DNA from 3 places in the Paenibacillus sp. LBL genome. Region 2 is predicted to be linked to each of the others. Evidence: predicted binding sites of a transcription regulator. Region 2 holds the regulator's gene; each other region holds the start of a gene.
What was found. Region 2 encodes Rex, which represses fermentation and respiration genes when NADH is low (regulators of the CRP and FNR family bind a similar motif). Its sites were predicted from a motif close to TTGTGAAATATTTCACAA; they were not measured.
Positions count from the first base shown of each region.

Region 1: a site for Rex is predicted at 3,090-3,107, ahead of adhE (bifunctional acetaldehyde-CoA/alcohol dehydrogenase). Genes of this name have one in related genera too.
Region 3: a site for Rex is predicted at 3,976-3,993, ahead of M2277_RS18325 (formate/nitrite transporter family protein). Genes of this name have one in related genera too.

Region 1 is NZ_JARXYU010000004.1:102,808-109,148, reverse strand. Features, by position in the region: gene pflB (formate C-acetyltransferase) at 1-96, opposite strand, end outside; gene adhE (bifunctional acetaldehyde-CoA/alcohol dehydrogenase) at 407-3,016, opposite strand; gene M2277_RS11610 (Crp/Fnr family transcriptional regulator) at 3,293-4,018, shown strand; gene M2277_RS11605 (hypothetical protein) at 4,108-4,266, shown strand; gene M2277_RS11600 (hypothetical protein) at 4,327-5,004, opposite strand; gene M2277_RS11595 (winged helix-turn-helix transcriptional regulator) at 5,185-5,505, opposite strand; gene M2277_RS11590 (uracil-DNA glycosylase) at 5,662-6,324, opposite strand.
Region 2 is NZ_JARXYU010000004.1:269,903-276,243, reverse strand. Features, by position in the region: gene M2277_RS12525 (AAA family ATPase) at 1-160, opposite strand, end outside; gene M2277_RS12520 (hypothetical protein) at 153-686, opposite strand; gene M2277_RS12515 (cell wall elongation regulator TseB-like domain-containing protein) at 953-1,471, opposite strand; gene M2277_RS12510 (amidohydrolase) at 1,502-2,803, opposite strand; gene M2277_RS12505 (redox-sensing transcriptional repressor Rex) at 2,778-3,443, opposite strand; gene dinG (ATP-dependent DNA helicase DinG) at 3,507-6,341, opposite strand, start outside.
Region 3 is NZ_JARXYU010000008.1:115,372-121,712, reverse strand. Features, by position in the region: gene M2277_RS18335 (ABC transporter permease) at 1-351, opposite strand, end outside; gene M2277_RS18330 (molybdopterin-containing oxidoreductase family protein) at 600-2,687, opposite strand; gene M2277_RS18325 (formate/nitrite transporter family protein) at 2,992-3,867, opposite strand; gene M2277_RS18320 (amino acid permease) at 4,131-5,546, shown strand.

The DNA of each region.
Region 1 (6,341 bases), 170 kb from region 2:
TATGTTCTCTGCAATAAAATCATTAACGTCAATCCGCTTGTTCCATTTACCTGATTTAAAACCTTTCCAGCCCACTTCTTTTTCAATCACCGACATATTGAATCCCTCCTAGATTATGCTGCAGCTTGCCGCACAGGCGGAGTCACACATTGATCCATCTCAGATCTTAATGTGATTATTTTCACGATCAATGCTGCCTCGACCCCGCCGTGTACCTTCAAGCTTCTATATCAAAGACCTGAGATTCAGCTTTCTTCTACACTTTTATTGTAATCCTGTTCATTCTCAGCATCTGTGATAAAAATCACAAACTTATCTTTTCCCGTGATTTTTATCACTCTGATTTACCCGCCCGCTTCTGTTATGCAGTCCGCAGTCCACAACCCGTCTCTCGTATTTCTTAGATCTAAAAGCGGCCGTAGAACGTGTTGCGGTATACTTCCGCAAGCTCTGTGACAAGCGGCAGCTTCGGATTGCTCGTAGTACACTGGTCTTCAAAGGCCCGGTCCGCCAAATGCTCAACACGTTTCTCAAAATCTTGAGGGTCGATTCCCAGCTGCTGGAACGACTCTTCGATGCCCAGCTTCTTGTTCAGCTCTCGGATTGCACCGATCAAACTGTTGACGCCCTCTTCCGTCGTTCTTGCAGGCAAGCCCAGAATCCTTGCAATTTCTGCATATCTCTCATCGGCTACAAAGTGAGTGTATTTAGGCCAAGCGGAAAATTTGGTTGGCTTCTTGGCATTGTAACGGATGACGTGCGGCAGCAGGATTGCATTCGTTCGCCCGTGAGCTGTGTGATACTGGCCGCCCCATTTATGCGCAAGGCTATGATTGATGCCAAGGAATGCATTCGCGAAGGCCATGCCGGCAAGCGTCGAAGCATTATGCATTTTCTCTCTGGCCAGCTTGTCGCCGGTAAGCGCCGATTGCTCAAGATACTGGAACACCAGCTGTATGGCCTTGATTGCCAAACCATCCGTGAAATCGTTAGCCATGACCGATACATACGCCTCGATGGCATGTGTCAAAACGTCCATCCCGGTATCCGCTACCGCTGTTTTTGGCAGGGTGTATACAAATTCCGGATCGATAATCGCAACATCCGGGGTCAGCTCATAGTCAGCCAGCGGGTACTTGGTATTCCCCAGCACTTTATCCGTAATGACCGCAAACGAGGTCACTTCCGAGCCCGTTCCCGAGGTGGTTGGTATGGCAACGAATTTTGCCTTCTGTCCAAGCTTCGGATATTTATAGACCCGTTTGCGGATATCCATAAATTTTTGCTTCAGATTATTGAAGTCCGTATCCGGGTATTCATAGAACAGCCACATCGCTTTTGCTGCATCCATCGGCGAACCGCCGCCGAGGGCAATGATGCAGTCCGGCTGGAATCGCTTCAGCAACTCCGATCCGCGTTCTACCGTCGTTGTGGAAGGATCCGGCTCAACCTCCGAGAACACCTCGATAGCAACCGGCACTCTGCGCTGACGCAGATAGTGCTCTACCCGCTCTACGTAGCCAAGCTTCACCATCATCGGATCGGTTACGATAGCAACCCGGGTAATATCGGGCATTTTGGCAAGATACTGCGTGGATCCTTTTTCAAAATAGATTTTATCCGGCACTTTAAACCACTGCATATTCACGGTTCTGCGGTTCACCCTTTTCACGTTGATGAGGTTGACGGCTGTTACGTTCGACGAGGTAGAGTTACGGCCATACGAACCGCAGCCCAGCGTCAACGATGGCAGGTTCGTGTTGTAGATGTCACCAATCCCGCCTTGCGAGGATGGCTGGTTCACCAGAATACGGCAGGTCTTCATCCGGTCCGTGAATTTCATGATGATTTCCTCATTGTGCGAGTGGATGACCGACGAGTGGCCCATGCCGCCAAATGCTACCATTTCTTCCGCGCGCGTAATTCCTTCCTCTGCATTTTTCACTTTATAGCAGGCCAGAACCGGACTGAGCTTCTCGGCAGACAGTGGATATGCAGGACCTACTCCCTCCAGCTCGGCGACCAGAATTTTGGTGCTCTCCGGCACTTCAAAGCCGCAGGCCTCGGCAATCTTGAATGCCGGCTGTCCGACGATTGACGGGTTAACCGCACATTTCTCCGATACCATCGCGTGTGCAGTCAGCTTCGCCAGTTCCTCCCTGTTTACGAAATAACAGCCGCTGGCCATCATTTTTTTCTTCACTGCCGTATAGATAGGCTCCTCTATAATGACTGCCTGTTCAGAAGCACATATCATACCGTTATCAAAGGTCTTGGACAGAATCAGGTCATTTACCGCCTGATCCAGATCTGCACTCTTTTCAATGAAGCAAGGCACATTGCCGGGTCCTACACCAAGCGCAGGTTTACCGCAGCTGTAGGCTGCCTTTACCATCGCGGATCCGCCGGTAGCCAGAATGCAGGCAACATCAGGATGGTTCATCAGTGTATTGGTTTTATCCATGGAAGGAGCCTCGATCCACTGAATGCAATCGGCCGGAGCACCTTGAGCAACAGCAGCATCCCGCAATATCAGGGCAGCTTCCCTGCTGCATGCCTGTGCGGATGGATGGAATCCGAAAATGATCGGGTTTCTTGTTTTGATGGAGATCAGTGCCTTAAAAATTGTTGTGGAGGTGGGATTGGTTACCGGGGTAATCCCCATGATGATCCCGATCGGCTCCGCAATTTTCTGAAAGCTGTCAAAAGCGTTATCCTCAATGACACCCACCGTTTTGTCATACTTGATGCTGTTGTGGATGTACTCTGTGGCAAACAAGTTTTTGATAATTTTATCCTCATATACACCGCGGCCAGTTTCTTCTACAGCCATTTTTGCCAGCTGCATATGCTTATCAAGGCCTGCGATGGCCATCGCCTGCACAATCCCGTCAATTTGCTCCTGATTCAATTCCATAAACTTTTCTTTCGCCCGGTTCGCTTTGTCAATCAGACCTTGAATGTACTCCCCTGCTGTCTGTGCCTTTACTTCGATCGTTCCTTTGCTCACAGCCATATCTCTCATCCTCCCATGGTTCATGATTCTTTCTCTTCTACGGTTTGATCGTATCACAGCCATTTCTAAAATCATGTGAAATATTTCACAATATTAAAATTTATCTTTTCTGTGTGATTTATACCTGTCTTCGCCCTATTTCAAGTGAAAGAGATCACAAAGTTTGAAAATTCGCCATCATTTCCCTCTTGTTCCGCCCCACAAGTGAATGTTTTCACGTTATAATGTATTTAAAGATTAAACAGATCAAATTTTAGGATGTTAGGGGATACCAACATGAAAACTGTAGACAATGTAATGGAAATCGAAAACCTAGGGAACACTCAGTGCTTCTCGGAACAAAACCGCAACCGTCTGCTGGTCACCATGAAGGAAAGAGTACTCCCTGAAGGCTCCCATTTGTTCTGGGAAGGTGACTTCGCCGACAAGTTGTACTTCGTGAAACAAGGAAGAATTAAGTTAACCAAATCGACTGATGAAGGCAAAGAGCTTATTCTATATATGTATCATCCAGGGGATATGGTCGGTCAGGCCGATCCATTCTTCAGCACCAATCACAGCTTCTCGGCAGAGGTGCTTGAGGATAGTGTAGTCGGGGTTATCGAGCATAAGGATTTGGAGATGCTGATCTGTCAGCATTGTGATTTTGCCATTGATTTTATGAAGTGGATGGGCATTCACCACCGGATCACCCAGACCAAATTCCGTGATCTTATGATGTACGGCAAGCCGGGTGCATTAACCTCGACGCTGATTCGTCTGAGCAATACGTACGGTCAGCATCAGGCAGATGATACCATTCTCATTAATAAGAAGATTACCCACACCGATCTCTCGAACATGATTGGGGCAACCCGCGAAAGCGTGAACCGGATGCTGAGTGATCTCCGTAAAAAAGACGCCATTGAATATGCCGGTGGTATGATTGTCATCAAGGATCTACCGATGCTGCAGGAAATATGCCATTGCGAGATGTGTCCGCTCGAAATTTGCCGGATTTAATGTCACTGCGTCTCGCTGTGCATAATATACAGCCTTTTGACCACAATAAACCTTGTCTTTCCAAACCAAAATTAAAGGGAGTGCTCAGCATGCGTGAAGGTTTGATTCCTGCTGTTCTTGGAACTGTGGTTTCTGCTTCGGGTGCCGCTCTGCTTAGCAGCAAGTATAAACTTGCCGCAACCGGTATTCTCGGCTTCGGACTGGCTCATCTTGTGCTTGGTGCGATTGACCTGGTGGAACACCGGTAAACGATTGGAAAGACTGCACGTCATAAACACACCTTCCTCTAGAGGGTGTGTTTATCTATGTTATATGATCTGAGCCTCCATATAGGCTCGTTCTCCGCTTGGCACTTTCAGATAAGGCCGGATCCCGGCAAACCCCTTCGCATCCAAATCCACACCCGTCATCCAGTTTCCCTCCAGCCAGTCACTGCCCGATTGCATAATGACAGCCGGTGCCTGAATATGTTCCTGATACAAAATGACGCCACCTTGAATAGCCTTGAACGTCTTCCCTTGCTGCAACAAGGGTTCGGCACTGATGTACGTCGGCACAAAATAAGCAGCAATCACATCCAGCTCCTCCCCGTCAAAAAACGGCTCACTGCCGAGAAATGGATGGAGCATTGCAATCTTCTCATAATGGGACCAGATTATCATCTGCAGAAATCTGCCCAGACGCCCCTTATCCTGCCCGCCGGTTGTTTTTGATTTATCCGTTTCATAACCGATGAATTTCCATCCACGGGGACCCTTCACCCATTTCTGAAACATGTCGTTCACATCGCTGCAATTCCGGCTGACGGCATCCGCCGATTCTGGGCTTGTTCCGGATAAAGCCAACCACAGCGGCTCGGGCAAATACTGACTCAGCATCCGCTTGGTCTTCTCAAAAATATGAAGGACTTGCATTGAAGCGTTTTCAAGTTCTGAGATATCCTCTTGTCCATAATGAAAATGGGAGATATACGTTCGCTTGATCATGGGCTCGCCTCCTTGATTTACCGCTGGGTTATATACATCATATAGCAGGTGCATCGGATTGGTGCATGTCCACATATCTTGCTTCATTGTAAAAAAATCATACTTCAAATTTTGAAAAAAAACCCTGAAATGAGTTATCTCATGCCAGGGTTTAATCGTCAACGGGGATCTTAAGATGACTCATCTTTCGACCCATTGCTCTGCCCAGGAAGCCACTTGTTCCATTACCGGACGAAGTGCATTCCCTTTTTCAGTTAGTTCATATTCGATACGTACCGGCGTTTCCGGATAGACATGACGAATCAATATGCCTTCGCACTCCAAATCCTTCATCCGCTCCGAGAGCATTTTGTCACTCATGGACGGAATCAAATTGGAAATATCCTTAAAGCGCTTAGGCCCGCTCATCAATGTCTGAATAATCAAACCGTTCCACCGTTTGCCCAGAAAAGAAAACGCAGATTCAAAACGGGGACACATCGTAACATTTGTAACTTCCATATCTCTTCACCTCTTTACGAAGTCACCTTGTTTATAGAAACTCAATAAACTAAACCATAATTCTTGCAAAACTTACGAATTGTAAGTATGTTTCATTTTAGCATATTTTCGAGAAGCTGAAAACCACCTAGCCCCTTTTTCCCAGAAAATCAGCACTTATCCTGAAATCATCCGAGCCAATATATCCAAATCGGACTCGATCAAACGGGATAATTTCCTATTATACAGTACCGCAGCTGGATGGAACAGAGGAAAAATCATATAGGTTTCGGTTGAGAACCTATATCCAGCCGAAGCATCCTCCAGGCTAATCGCCTGTTGTACAGGGCCCTCGATCAGCTTTCCATGCAGCGATGTCACCGTTTCATGGCTTCCGATCAGCCGATGCAGCGCGGTATTTCCCATGGGAGCGATGATCTTCGGCCGGACCCATCTGATCTCTTCATCCAGCAAGGGCGCATGCGCCAAAATTTCCGCTTTGGTGGGTGTACGGTTCGAACGGCTGATGATGTTCTCACCGGACGCCCGCACGATCACCTTCTCCTTATAGGGCCTGCTTCTCATGGCACTGGTAATATACACTTGCTCCCGCGTCAAGTTCAGTCGCTCCAGATAAGCATTCATCTCCTGACCGGCCTGCCCTACAAAAGGTCTTCCTTCCAAAACCTCATGGGCCCCGGGCGCTTCTCCAACAAACATCACGGCTGCGGAGCTTGTTCCTCTCCCCAGCAGAAAACCCTCAACAGGTTGATGAGCCAGCCTGGCCTGGCATATGGCGATAATGGTGGGATCGACAGGTGCGCTTTGTACTTCATTCATGCGTACAGCCCCCTTCT
Region 2 (6,341 bases):
CCCCCACCGCGATGCCGCCCTTCATCTTTGCAATAAACAGTAGCGTACCTACGAGGGCCGCAGCAATAAACAGAGGCACGACGTTGACGCCTACAAACACGAGGAATACCAACAAAACCGGGATAAAACCCAGCATGATCTCTTTAGCCAGTTTAGGCATGGTTCCAAACCCCCATTTTACCCGGTTGACGCGGCAAGATAATAAATTTACCAGACTTCCCATCCGACAAGCTGACATAAACATTGGTGTCATCAATGGTTGCTTTCGCTTTTAAGTTCGTGGACTCGCCAGCCAATTGCTCAAGCGAAGATTGGATATCGGTGTACTGCTTGTTGTCCATCGCTTCTGCAACGGATAACATCGCCTGCTCCCACCATTGGTCCAGCGCTTCCGAGGAATGCTCCTCCACCTGGATTTTCAGCTCACGCTGCCCAATTACAGATTTGCCTTCTTGCTTTATATGCTGCACAAGCCCCTGCAAATTCGTTTCCGGAGCCAGATCAAGTTTCAAAGTAACCGTATCCTGTTTAATATCTATATGAGAACTCTTCACACCATCATACTGCGAAACAACATTTGCTAGCGGGTTATGCTGTGCCATCTGCCGATACAGAAACCATCCACCAAAGAGGACCGATGCTGAGATCACGACAGTCAGCACGATAGGTACAATGCGTAGTTTCATGAAGTTCCTCCTTAAAATCTTATATAGTTTTTGTCTATCATTTTCTTTGTATATAATGACATGTAACAACGATATAATACGATGCATGTAGTTTGTATGCTTAATTTGTACAAATATGAGTATATCACATTTTATATACTTTTTCATGCGTATCTGTGAAAATATTTAGAACAGTTTTTCCATTTTATTTATTGTAAACGTTGTCAATTGTTGTGAAAAAAAGAGGCATCCCGAAATTGATAGGGATGTCTCTCTTTATTTTTCTACTATTGATTTGGAAGAATAATGTCATTGCCGATCGGATTTCCATCTTGGAAACGATAGAATCGATAGCCCCGCTGACCATTGCTTTCGTACTGGAGCTGCCATACAAACTCATTTTCATACATACCCGGCAGCAATCTCTTAATGGTTGCTCCTGGCAAATCATTGTGAATCTGATCCAGTATCTGTGCTTCTGACATTCCGGAACTCAATAAGACAGACTGCACCGCATCGGCACCGTCAACCGGTACATTATCATCGGTGAATTTCACCCAGACCATTCGGTCCTGATTGTCTTTATCCTTGCCGCTGACAACCCAGTAATTGTTGTCCTCGCCCCACACCGATTTATAGGTCTTTCCTGTCGAAACCAAACCGCCATGCTGTTTGGAAGCGTTGATTGCCATTCTCTCTTCATTCCAAGTGTCCTTCATGACATGCGAATAGTAGAGCTGCAGACCTAGCAGCAAGAGCAGCACTCCGGATACACTTAGCAATATCCACTTCGTTTTTTTCTTCAATCCGTCTTCCTCGCTCCCCTTGATTATTCCCTAGAGGGTTGTAAGACGCTCAAATGCAGACTGGGCTTCCCGGCGAATACGTTCCTCGTCGAGGGTAAGGCTGGCGCCATTTTTCACTACCTGCTTGCCGTCAACCCATACATGCTCTACATCCTTTGCACTGGCTGAATAGATCGCATGGGACACATAATCGGTTCGAGGAAGGAAGTGCGCCTGATCTGTATTCAACGCGATCATATCCGCCTTCATGCCGACGGCAAGTGTGCCTATATCTTCAATGAAAGCCGATTTGGCTCCATACTCCGTACCCATCCGTAGTGCTTCGGCTGCTGGAATGGCCGTAGGATCACCGCTTACCCCTTTATGGATCAATGCAGCCAGACGCATCTCTTCAAACATATCCAGATTGTTATTGCTCGCTGGTCCGTCGGTACCCAGGGACACGGTAACGCCGGCTTTCAGTAGTGCAGGCACGCGCGCTATACCACTGGCAAGCTTCAGATTACTGCCTGGATTATGAGAGACCGCGACTTGATATTTAGCCAAAATCTCGATCTCTTCATCAGTCAAATGGACGGCGTGCGCCAGAAGTGTAGGACGAGAGAACATGCCCAGCTTCTCCAGATGCGCAACGGGACGGAGTCCGTAGTCATTCACATTCTGGGCCACTTCCGTGTCCGTTTCCGACATATGTGTATGCAGCGGCAGATTCAAATCATGGGATGCTTGGACGAATTTTTCAATTAGATCCGGTGGACACGTATACGGTGCATGCGGCGAGAGCATCGTTGTGATTCTGCCATCGGCTTTGCCGTGCCAGTCCTTCGCAAATGCAACCGCCTCATCCAGTTTTTGCTGCTGAACCTCAGGCGGACATAATCCGATAACGCCACGGGTCAGGACACCGCGCATTCCTGAATCCTCTACCACCTTAGCAACCTGGTCCATGTGATCATACATATCCACAAAAGTTGTGGTTCCGCCCTTGATCATCTCCAGCACGGAAAGAGAGGCTCCCCAGTAAACATCATCGGCCGTGAATTTGGCTTCCATCGGCCACATTTTTTCCTGCAGCCATACTTGCAGCGCCAAATCGTCTCCATAACCGCGGAGCAGTGACATGGCAGCATGTCCATGGGTATTTACCAAACCAGGCAGGAACAACAGATGTGTGCCGTCGATAATCTCGGTTCCTTCCTCTACCGGCGGCTGTTCCTCACCAAGATAGGTAATGCGGTCATTCTCAACAACCATGTATCCACGAAGAACGGATCTTCCATCCTCAAGCACAGCAAAAGTACCGTTCTTAACCATCCACTTCGTTGTCGTCATGTGAAGCTTCCTCCTTACCGTTGTCCAAATAATAAGCCAAGCTCTGCAAATCGGTTGTAAAATCGGCCGTATGAATACGGATATGAGGTGGAGCTTTCAGGATGGTTGGCGCAAAATTCAGAATCGCTTCGATGCCTGCTGCAATAAGCTGATTAGCTACGTTTTGCGCCTCAAAATCCGGAACGGTAATAATCCCGATACGAATGCCGTATTCATGTACGGTTTTCTCAAGCTCTTCCATCGGCTGAACCGTCAAGTTGTTGATTTTCATACCAACTTTGGGGGAATATGAATCGAAAATAGCCACAATCTTCATATTATCCTTCAGGAATGCATTGTAATTGGATAATGCATGTCCAAGATTACCGGCTCCAACCAATGCTACATTAATCTTCTGGTCCAGCTTCAGAATCTGGCGAATCTTCTCAATCAAATAGGAAACATCATACCCGATCCCTTTCCGTCCAAAATCACCGAAATACGCCAGGTCCTTACGAATTTGAGCAGGATTCAGATCCAGTTTCTGCCCCAGCTCCTGGGATGAAACAGTTGAGACCTCCCGCTTCTGAAGCTCATTCAAATAGCGCAAATATACAGGTAATCTGCGGACCACGGCTTCCGAAATTTTTTCCGATTTCATGCATGCTCCCCCTAGTAAAGGTTAATAACTACATCTCTTGCATTTTCATTCTTCGTTTAGCTATCATTCATCGGTTTGGTTATCTGCCCCAACCTCGACCTCTTCCTGAAGCCATTCCGAGATGCGTGGAACAATTCCCTCTGTCGGCATATGCTCCATCTTAGGTCCTGGCAAGGAATATAAGAAATATTTCCCGTAATAGGATTCAATCACCCGGGTATCGTATACAATCACGATCCCTTTATCCTGTGCCGTCCGGACCAGGCGGCCAAACCCTTGCTTGAACCGAATAACCGCTTGCGGAACGGAAAGCTTCATGAAGGGGTTCTTTTTCTGCTGCTGCAGCAGTTCACTCTTGGCTTCCACCAGCGGATGATTCGGCGGCTGGAAAGGCAGCCGTACAATAGCAAGACAGGTCAACGCCTCGCCCGGAATGTCGACCCCTTCCCAGAAGGAGCTGGTGCCAAGGAGCACCGATGCGCTGCTCTCCTGGAAGCGTCGAATCAACTTGGTTCGACTGGTCCCGTCCATTCCTTGCCCCAGCACCGCAATGTCGCTTAATGCCAATGCTTCCTTCAGTGGCTCATGCACCTGACGCAGCATCCGGTAAGAGGTGAACAGAACGAGCATCCTTCCATGGGTAGCGATCGCCGTTTCGGCCAGTGACTGCACAAGTGTGTTCACAAAGAGGGCATCCCCGACCGATCCCTTCACGCTCGGAAAATCACGCGGAACGACAAGCAGCGCTTGTTCTCTGTAATTAAACGGAGACGGCAGCTGAACCGTGTTCAGATTACCGGCGTCAGCCGCTTCCTGAAGACCCAGATTCTCGATCATGAACTGGAACGATTTATCCACCGACAAGGTAGCCGATGTCAGAATGACGCTTTGTTTTTTATCAAAAAACAATTCCTTTAAATGAGTGCTTACATCAACAGGCACTGCATAGAGCTGCAGCGATTTACTGCGGAAATTGCCATTAGCCTCCATCCAGTATACCGTACCCTCATCATTAAGAGCCATGAAGGAGCGCAAGTCCTCACGGTGAGCAGCCAGGTCTTTAAACAGTCCGGACAGATCCGTAAGCAAGCTGTCTGCACTGTAATCATCCAGATCTTCCTTCATTTCAGCAATCAGCTTGTCACCCTTGCGCACAACGTCACCCAGGGTCACATGAATCTGATGCTCCAGCTCGGCCAGCGATTGCCAATCCTTCGGTTTCTTGAGAGGCGATAACCGAAGTGAGAATTGGCCCGCGTCTCCTGGAGATGCATCCCCGCGTTCCGGCAGCAGCGCAAACAGCTGATCGCTGAGACGATCCCAATTTTCTTTGGCCGTGATGAGATCTGGATACATACGGTCAATGACAGAAGACCATTCTACGGCCTTCTCATGCGGTGAAGCCTGAAGCAGCTGGCGAAGCGCGGGAAGCTGTCCGCTGCGGCTGTCCTTGTACATCCGGGTCAACGTATGCACAACCGTAAAATATTTCATTTGCAAGCCAAGGTGCTTGCCCGCAACGTCCTCAAGATGATGTGCTTCGTCAATGACGAGGCGTTCATAACTTGGCAGCAGCTGATGATTGGCTTTAACGTCAGTGAACAGCTTCGAATGGTTCGTAATGACCACGTCGGCAACGCCCGCTTCATGTTTGGCCCTGTGGTAGTAGCATTTGCGGAACCATGGGCAGGCACGTCCAAGACAGGAATCCGAATCGCTGGAGATCGTCTCCCAGAAATCTCCGCCACGGCCGCCGAGGTTCAGTTCTTCATCGTCGCCGTTTTCTGTCTGTGTCAGCCAGACCAGCATCTGCGCTGCAATGATCACATCTTCCTTCGGCGAATGAAAATCTCTTCTATTTATTTTATGTTCAAATTTTCTCAAACACAAATAATGTCCTCTCCCCTTAAAAATAACTGCTTTAAAGGGAAAAGGAACAACCTGAGTGAGCAGCGGTATATCCCGGTCACGCAGCTGTTCTTGAAGATTGATTGTATGCGTGCTGACCATGACCTTCTGTTCCTGCTTCACACTTTGATAGATCGAAGGCAGCAAATAGCCGAGGGACTTCCCTGTTCCCGTGCCTGCTTCAATCAACAGATGTTTATTATCATCCAGTGCCTGCATCACTTCTTGGAACATCATATCCTGAGCGTCTCTGCTCTCGTAATGAGGCAGCGTTTCCTTCAGACGGTCCCGGACATCGCTCATGTACTGTTCGAAGCTCACATCAGCCAGTGGGTTCGGCTCCGATTCGTCCCTTGCGGGTGCAATATCGTTCCAATCATCAACAGCCAGCGCAAACTGGCGATAATACGTATGGGTATCTCCGCCCTGTACAGCTTGGAATTCCCGTTCCGCCCGGATTCCGTCAAAGAACCAGGCCAAATCGCTATCCTCATCAGCAAAAAGATCACTTAACCGTTGAATGGTCAAGAGCGGAAGCTCATCGATCTCCTCCAGACATTTCAGCAGCGCATAGGCCGTTGCAAGTGCATCGCTGTCCGCTTGATGCGGACGGTCATGCTCCAGGCCGAAATGGGAAGACACCATTCCAAGCTGATATGAAGAAAGCGAAGGGAAGCATATTTTCAAGAAGTGCATCGTATCTAGAATCCGACCGCTGAACGGTAAATAGCCACAGCGATCGAGTGCATTTTGCAAAAAATTAAAATCAAAAGCTACGTTATGCCCAACCAATACCACATCGTCGAGCATGGGCACAAGTTCCATCATCATTTCCTCTAGGGATGGAGCGTCCGCTACATCGCTGTCAGAAATACCGGTCAAACCGGTGATAAACGGAGGGATTGGAATCCCGGGATTGACATAAGTGCCGTACACGCGGGATATACTTCGATCCTCTTCGATGATGGCCAGTCCGACCTGAATAATCTC
Region 3 (6,341 bases), on a different contig from region 2:
AAGCGCCAGTATGATCGGTGCCGGAAATCCGATAACGAACTTCAACAGGCTGATGACAATCGTGTTGCGCAAAATCCTCTCAAACTCGGGGGCGGCAAAAAAGGCTTCGAAATGCTTAAAACCGACCCACGGGTTATCCCAAATCCTTGATCCGGTGAACAGGTTATAATCCATAAAACCGGTTATTACGCCATACATGGGCATATAGGCAAAAATGAAAACCAGAATGACCCCGGGTAACACCATGAGCTGAACATCCCATTGCTTCATCAAGCGTCTGAGGAAACTTTTACTGTGAACTTTGGGCTGCCGGGAAATGGGTGATTGCTGTTCTGCAGTAGCTTGCGGCATATTTATCCTCCCGTTACGAATTGATCTAAACGCATGCCGGGTCTCTGAATTTCTGCCATTCCGAAACCGCTTGCAATTGACTTAGTACCATTCTACCTATGGAAATTTATTCAAGCTATATAACAAAACCCCGATTTTTTATACTTCCACCGGAATGTGTTATCACTTTCAGCCCCCCACTTTCTTATCTATAAAAAAAGACTGCCTTCAGGTCATATAGACCTTCAAGACAGTCTCGTATTCATCTTTTAGATACCCTTCTCTTTAGCCCTGACCTCGACTACCGTCGAGAAAAAGGTGGCCCCTTCGCCCATGTCGGACAGCCTGTCCGGCGTAAGGGCGTTAGCACGCTGCTTCCGGCCTTCGCCTTCCCACCACAAGCCTTGACTGACCACGGTGCCCGGCAGCATTTTATCCGTTACCTTCGCCCGGACCTCATAGGTTCCGCGGTCATTATATACCGTAACCATATCTCCATCCTGTAACCCGCGCTCCGCTGCATCCTCCGGATGGATCTGCAGTGCGGGCTCCTTCTCCAGCTTCTGATGTTTCTCCACATTCGCAAAGGTTGAATTCAGGAAATTGTGATTCGGCGGGGAGATGAACATCAGCGGATATTGATGCCCGCGGCCTCGCCTCACGCCATCATATCCTTCCTTCAATGGCACGTAAGTCGGAAGAGGCGGAAGACCGGCTGCTTCCAGCTGTGCCGAATACAGCTCAATCCGGCCGGAAGGCGTCGGCAGACGGTCCAGATACGTCTCCAGCGGGGTCATGTCGAGCTTCACGTGGCGGTGCGCTTTCAGCTTGTCCAAGGTAACGCCGTTCAGATAAGGGTTGTCCGGATAGTCGAGCGCCCTTGCAATCATCTCTTCTTCTGTCTCATAGAAAGCAGGCTCATTGAAACCCATGGCCCGTCCCAGCAACGAGAACAGCTCCACATTGCTCTTGCTCTCCCCAAGCGCTGGAATGACCGGCTCCTGAAGCTGGATGTACTGATGCCAATAGGAACTGAACAGATCCGTATTCTCAAATGAAGAGGTTGCCGGAAGCACGATATCTGCATATTTCGCTGTGTCCGTCATAAACAGGTCATGTACAACGGTAAACAGATCTTCCCGTGCAAAACCTTCGCGCACCCGCTCCGTATCTGGAGCGACAACGAGCGGATTGCTGCAATAAACGAACACGGACTTAATCGGCTGCTCGGTCATCGCAAGCGCCTCGCCAATCCGGTTCATGTTGATGGTTCGGGCCTCGGGATTCGGTCTCAGATCCGGGCGCTCCAGTGCATCGCTGTCCATACTGTTATAGCCGCCATTCGACTTGGAGGCACCTCCGCCCCGCTTGAGCCATTGTCCGGTCAAAGCAGGAAGCGCCGCTATGCTGCGTACCGTCAATCCGCCATTATCGTGATGCTGAAGTCCGTTTCCGATGTGGATATAAGACACCTGGGCTCGGCCATACAACTCAGCCAGCTTCTCGATATCCTCAGCCGAAACGCCGGTAATGGAAGACACATACGCCGGCGTGTATGTTCTCACATGCTCGCGCAGCTCCTCATGACCCAGGGTATAGTGCTGGAGGAACTCCTCATTCACCATGCCATCACGAAACATAATGTGCATGATACCGACGGCCAGGGCCGCATCCGTGCCCGGAAACAGCGGAATGAACCAATCCGCCCATTGCCCGGTCTGATTTTTATGAACATCAATGACAATGACCTTGGCACCGGACTTGCGCGCTTTCTCTGCGAGCACCACCTGGTGCATATTGGTGCTGACGATGTTGCCGCCCCAGACGATAATGACGTCAGCCAGCACCGTGACCTCAGGCACGGTGCCTCCGTTAAAGCCCATGACGGACTTCCAGCCTTCACTGCCTGCCGAATTGCAGATGGACTGCTTCAACCGGCTGGCGCCCAGCCTGTTGAAGAATCTCCGATCCATGCCGTCCACGCTCAATATGCCCATGTTGCCGTAGAAGCTATAAGGCAGAATGCTCTCGGAGCCGTGTTCCTCGATCAGCCCCTTGTAGCGCGTGGTAATCTCCTGAACCGCTTCATCCCAGCTGATTCGTTCGAAAGCTCCCTCTCCCTTGGCGCCTACCCTCCGCATCGGATAGAGCACACGCTCCGGATGGTATACCCGGTGTGCCATATTGCGGACTTTATTGCAGATGGCTCCTTGCGTAACCGGATGGTCGGGATCTCCGGTAACCTTGACGATTTTCCCGTTCTCTTTATGCAGCAGCAGGCCGCATGTATCGGGACAATCCAACGGACATACCCCTGGAAATATGCCATTTTCCTGCTGAATCATGTCTTGAGTCATTTCGTCCATTTCCCCCTTCTGCTCGGCTGCATCCTATCCCTTATCTTAAAAGAACATCAGGGTTCCAGTAAAGTCATACATTTTTTTCTAAATAGGGTGATTCACGCTTCTCCCTGCCGGGTATATTCCTATCAAGAGCAAAGAAGAGGAACCCAGACCCTTTCTCTTCCTTGCCAAATCATGGACCACTCCCAAAAAATTCGCCATGCCGTGTCTCCTCCCCCGAGACCGGCATGGCGAATTTGCTTTTTATGGTAGACGTTCCCTTGGTGCCCGCGATTTTCTGCAATCGATACTGAATTTATTATGATACCTGTTGTGCTGAATGAACCTCAGGAGGACTTCCAGCAGCAGGAGTCGTTGTCACGGCTGCGGCGTCATGGTGAATGCCGGATACCTCCTCCGCCCTATTGCTATTCTTCAAGTAAACAGACCCGTAAGCAGCGGCCACAAACAGCGAGCCGCCCACAAAATTGCCAAGCCATACCGGAACGAAGTTCATGAAATACTGACCCCAGCTGTAATAACCTTCGAATATCGCTGCCGGGATCAGGAACATATTTGCCACCACGTGCTGAAAGCCGATAGCTACAAAGGCCATGGTCGGGAACCAGATCCCCAGAATTTTGCCGCTCATCTGATCCGATCCGTAGGAGAGCCATACGGCAAGCGCAACAAGCCAGTTGCACCCGATGCCGGACAAGAACGCCTGCAGGAAGCTGTCGTCCAGCTTATGACCTGCCATATTAACCAGCTTCTCCAAGTATACGCCGCTGCCTGTTAGCCCGGTCACATGGCCAAAGAAATAGGCAACAAACAATGCCCCCGCCAAGTTGCTTACCGTGACAAGCGCTAAATTCCGGATCAGTTCCTTGGTGGAAATCCGCTGCTTGAATCTGGCCAAGGACACCGCCATCATGTTGCCCGTCAGCAGTTCTCCGCCTGCAAGCAATACCAGAATAAGCCCGACCGGGAATACCGCCGCACCTATAAAACCGGCAATCCCTCCCCAGGCCGGAGATGCTCCGGCGATAACGCGGATATCCAGCAGAAAGCCGAGCGCAATGAATGCCCCTGCCAAAAAGCCGAGTATCATAACATTTAAGGTGGAATTGCGTGCTTTTTTCACACCGGTCTCCACGGTAATTTCTGCGATACGATCAGGTTTGTAGTAGGCCATGGTCTCTTCCTCATTCCTCCTGCATTCGTTCTATTGGGTATGTCCGATGCAGCTCTTGGTTTCCTATTTATCGTTTACCTTCATTGTAACGCAGCTTCATCACCTTGAACGTGAATTATGTCACGTTTGTGTCCATCAGGGGAGGACAGCCTTCAGATGAGACATTCCCCCTTTCAAAGAAATTCGTTTTTCTTTATAATGTCGAATGGATGGGTCACACATCGGGGAAATCTATCTAAATAAACATCTAGGAGACTCCATTTATGAGCTTGAAACACAATCTGCTTCGCAAGAAGCCGATCCCTAATATGCAAGGTGGGGAAGTACGTTCCGCATTAAAAAAACAACTCAGTGCCATGGACCTTATCATCCTCGGCGTGGGTTCTATCGTGGGAACAGGGATTTTTGTATTAACCGGCGTCACCGCCGCAACCCATGCCGGACCGGGATTAATCGTTTCGTTCCTGCTGGCGGGGCTGGTGTGCGCCTTCTGTGCACTCTGCTACGCAGAATTCGCCTCCACCGTACCGGTGGCGGGCAGTGCATATACGTACAGCTATTCAACCTTTGGCGAAGGTTTTGCCTGGCTGATGGGCTGGGACCTGCTTCTGGAATACGGCTTCGCCAGCGCTTTGGTATCCAGCAGCTGGTCTGGTTACGTCCAGAGCATCCTCGCGGGCTTCGGGATACATCTGCCAACCGCGATAACCAATGCCTTTAATCCGGCCAACGGTACCTATGTGGATGTGCCCGCTGTATTTATCGCGCTTCTGATCACGTGGATTGTATCGCGCGGAGCCAAGGAATCGACAAGGCTTAACACCTTCATGGTTTATCTGAAAGTTGCCGTCATTCTGCTGTTTATCGGCGTGGGGATATTCTATGTAGAACCGGATAACTGGACGCCGTTCCTGCCATTTGGCATGGAAGGTGTCATGACGGGAGCGGCCATTGCCTTCCTCGCCTACGTGGGTTTTGATGTCATTGCAACGGCAGCCGAAGAAGTCAAGCATCCACAGAAAAGCCTCCCGATCGGCATTCTGGGTTCCCTGCTGATTGTGTCCGTGTTATATATTGCGGTTACCGCGGTGCTGACAGGACTCGTACCATACAACCTGCTCAATGTGAAAGACCCGGTTGCCTTTGCGCTGCTCTACATCGAGCAGGACTGGATGTCCTATTTCATCTCGCTGGGGGCCATAGCTGGACTCACCACCGTGCTGATGGGTGTCATGTTCGGACAGTCCCGACTGCTGTATGCACTCGGCCGGGACGGACTCCTGCCGAAACGGATGAGCTCGGTCAATCCGAAAACGAAGTCGCCGGAATTCAGCACCTGGGTGTCCGGTATCAGCATCGCCCTGCTGTCCGGCTTTGTCCCCCTTGGCAACCTGGCGGATTTGGCCAGCATCGGCACGCTTTTTGCCTTCATTACCGTCTCGCTCGGCATCATTGTGCTGCGCAAAACACATCCGGATCTAAAACGCACCTTCCGCGTGCCGTTTGTGCCTTGGCTGCCTTTGATTGCTGTTGCCAGCTGTCTCTATCTGCTGACCACGCTGCAGTGGATTACCTGGATCGGGTTCATTGTATGGATCGGACTCGGTGTCGTCATCTACGCTATATACGGATACAGGCATAGCGCATTGTCAAAAGGCGACTCATCCGGTTACGAGTAGATCACCCTTACAGGATAGGATGTCAAACCACTTGGGATGATAGGAATAACCGCCGGACGTTAGAGCACCTCTGTTTATTGGTTCAGACAACATTCTTTGATTAGAGCAATTTGCCTGCTCAATCTGAGCAAGGGTACGCAAAATAGCGGTGTGTGGATTAAACCCATACACCGCTATTTTTTATGGAATATGCTGCTGTACCCGATCACCGTTATTTACCGAAAAACCGTTGTTTACAGAATACCCGTAACTGTTGATAAGTCTGCTCGTTTTAGAACTATAGGGCAGTTGGTTGTCTAACGGACTAAAGAGACGCTATTGGATGGAAAAAGTAGCTTTTTGAATTCTAACGGACCTGATAGGCGTTATTTAGCCAATCTGATGGGAATTGGCATTCTATCGGGCTGCATAACGACGCTGGTGTCCGTTACGTTCATAATAGAAGCTAATTAGCGCAAATAGCGCTTCTGGAGTCCGTTAGAGATGGAGCTGGTGTGCATGAGAGTGTGCCGAAATGTTAGATCAAGCTAATTAACGTAAATAACGCTTCTGGTGTCCGTTAGATGGAGCTGATGTGCATGAGAGTGTGCCGAAATGGCAAATCAAGCTAGCTTCCAGAAAGTGTACCCCAATGTTGGATGGAGCTAACCATCCACAAAGTGCATCCTAATGTCCGATTGAGCTCACGTCCAGAAGACACCAGCCCAGTGGACTGGTCTAACGGACTGGAGAGACGCTATTGGACGGAAAAAGTAGCTTTTTGAATTCTAACGGACTTGAGAGGCTTTATTTAGC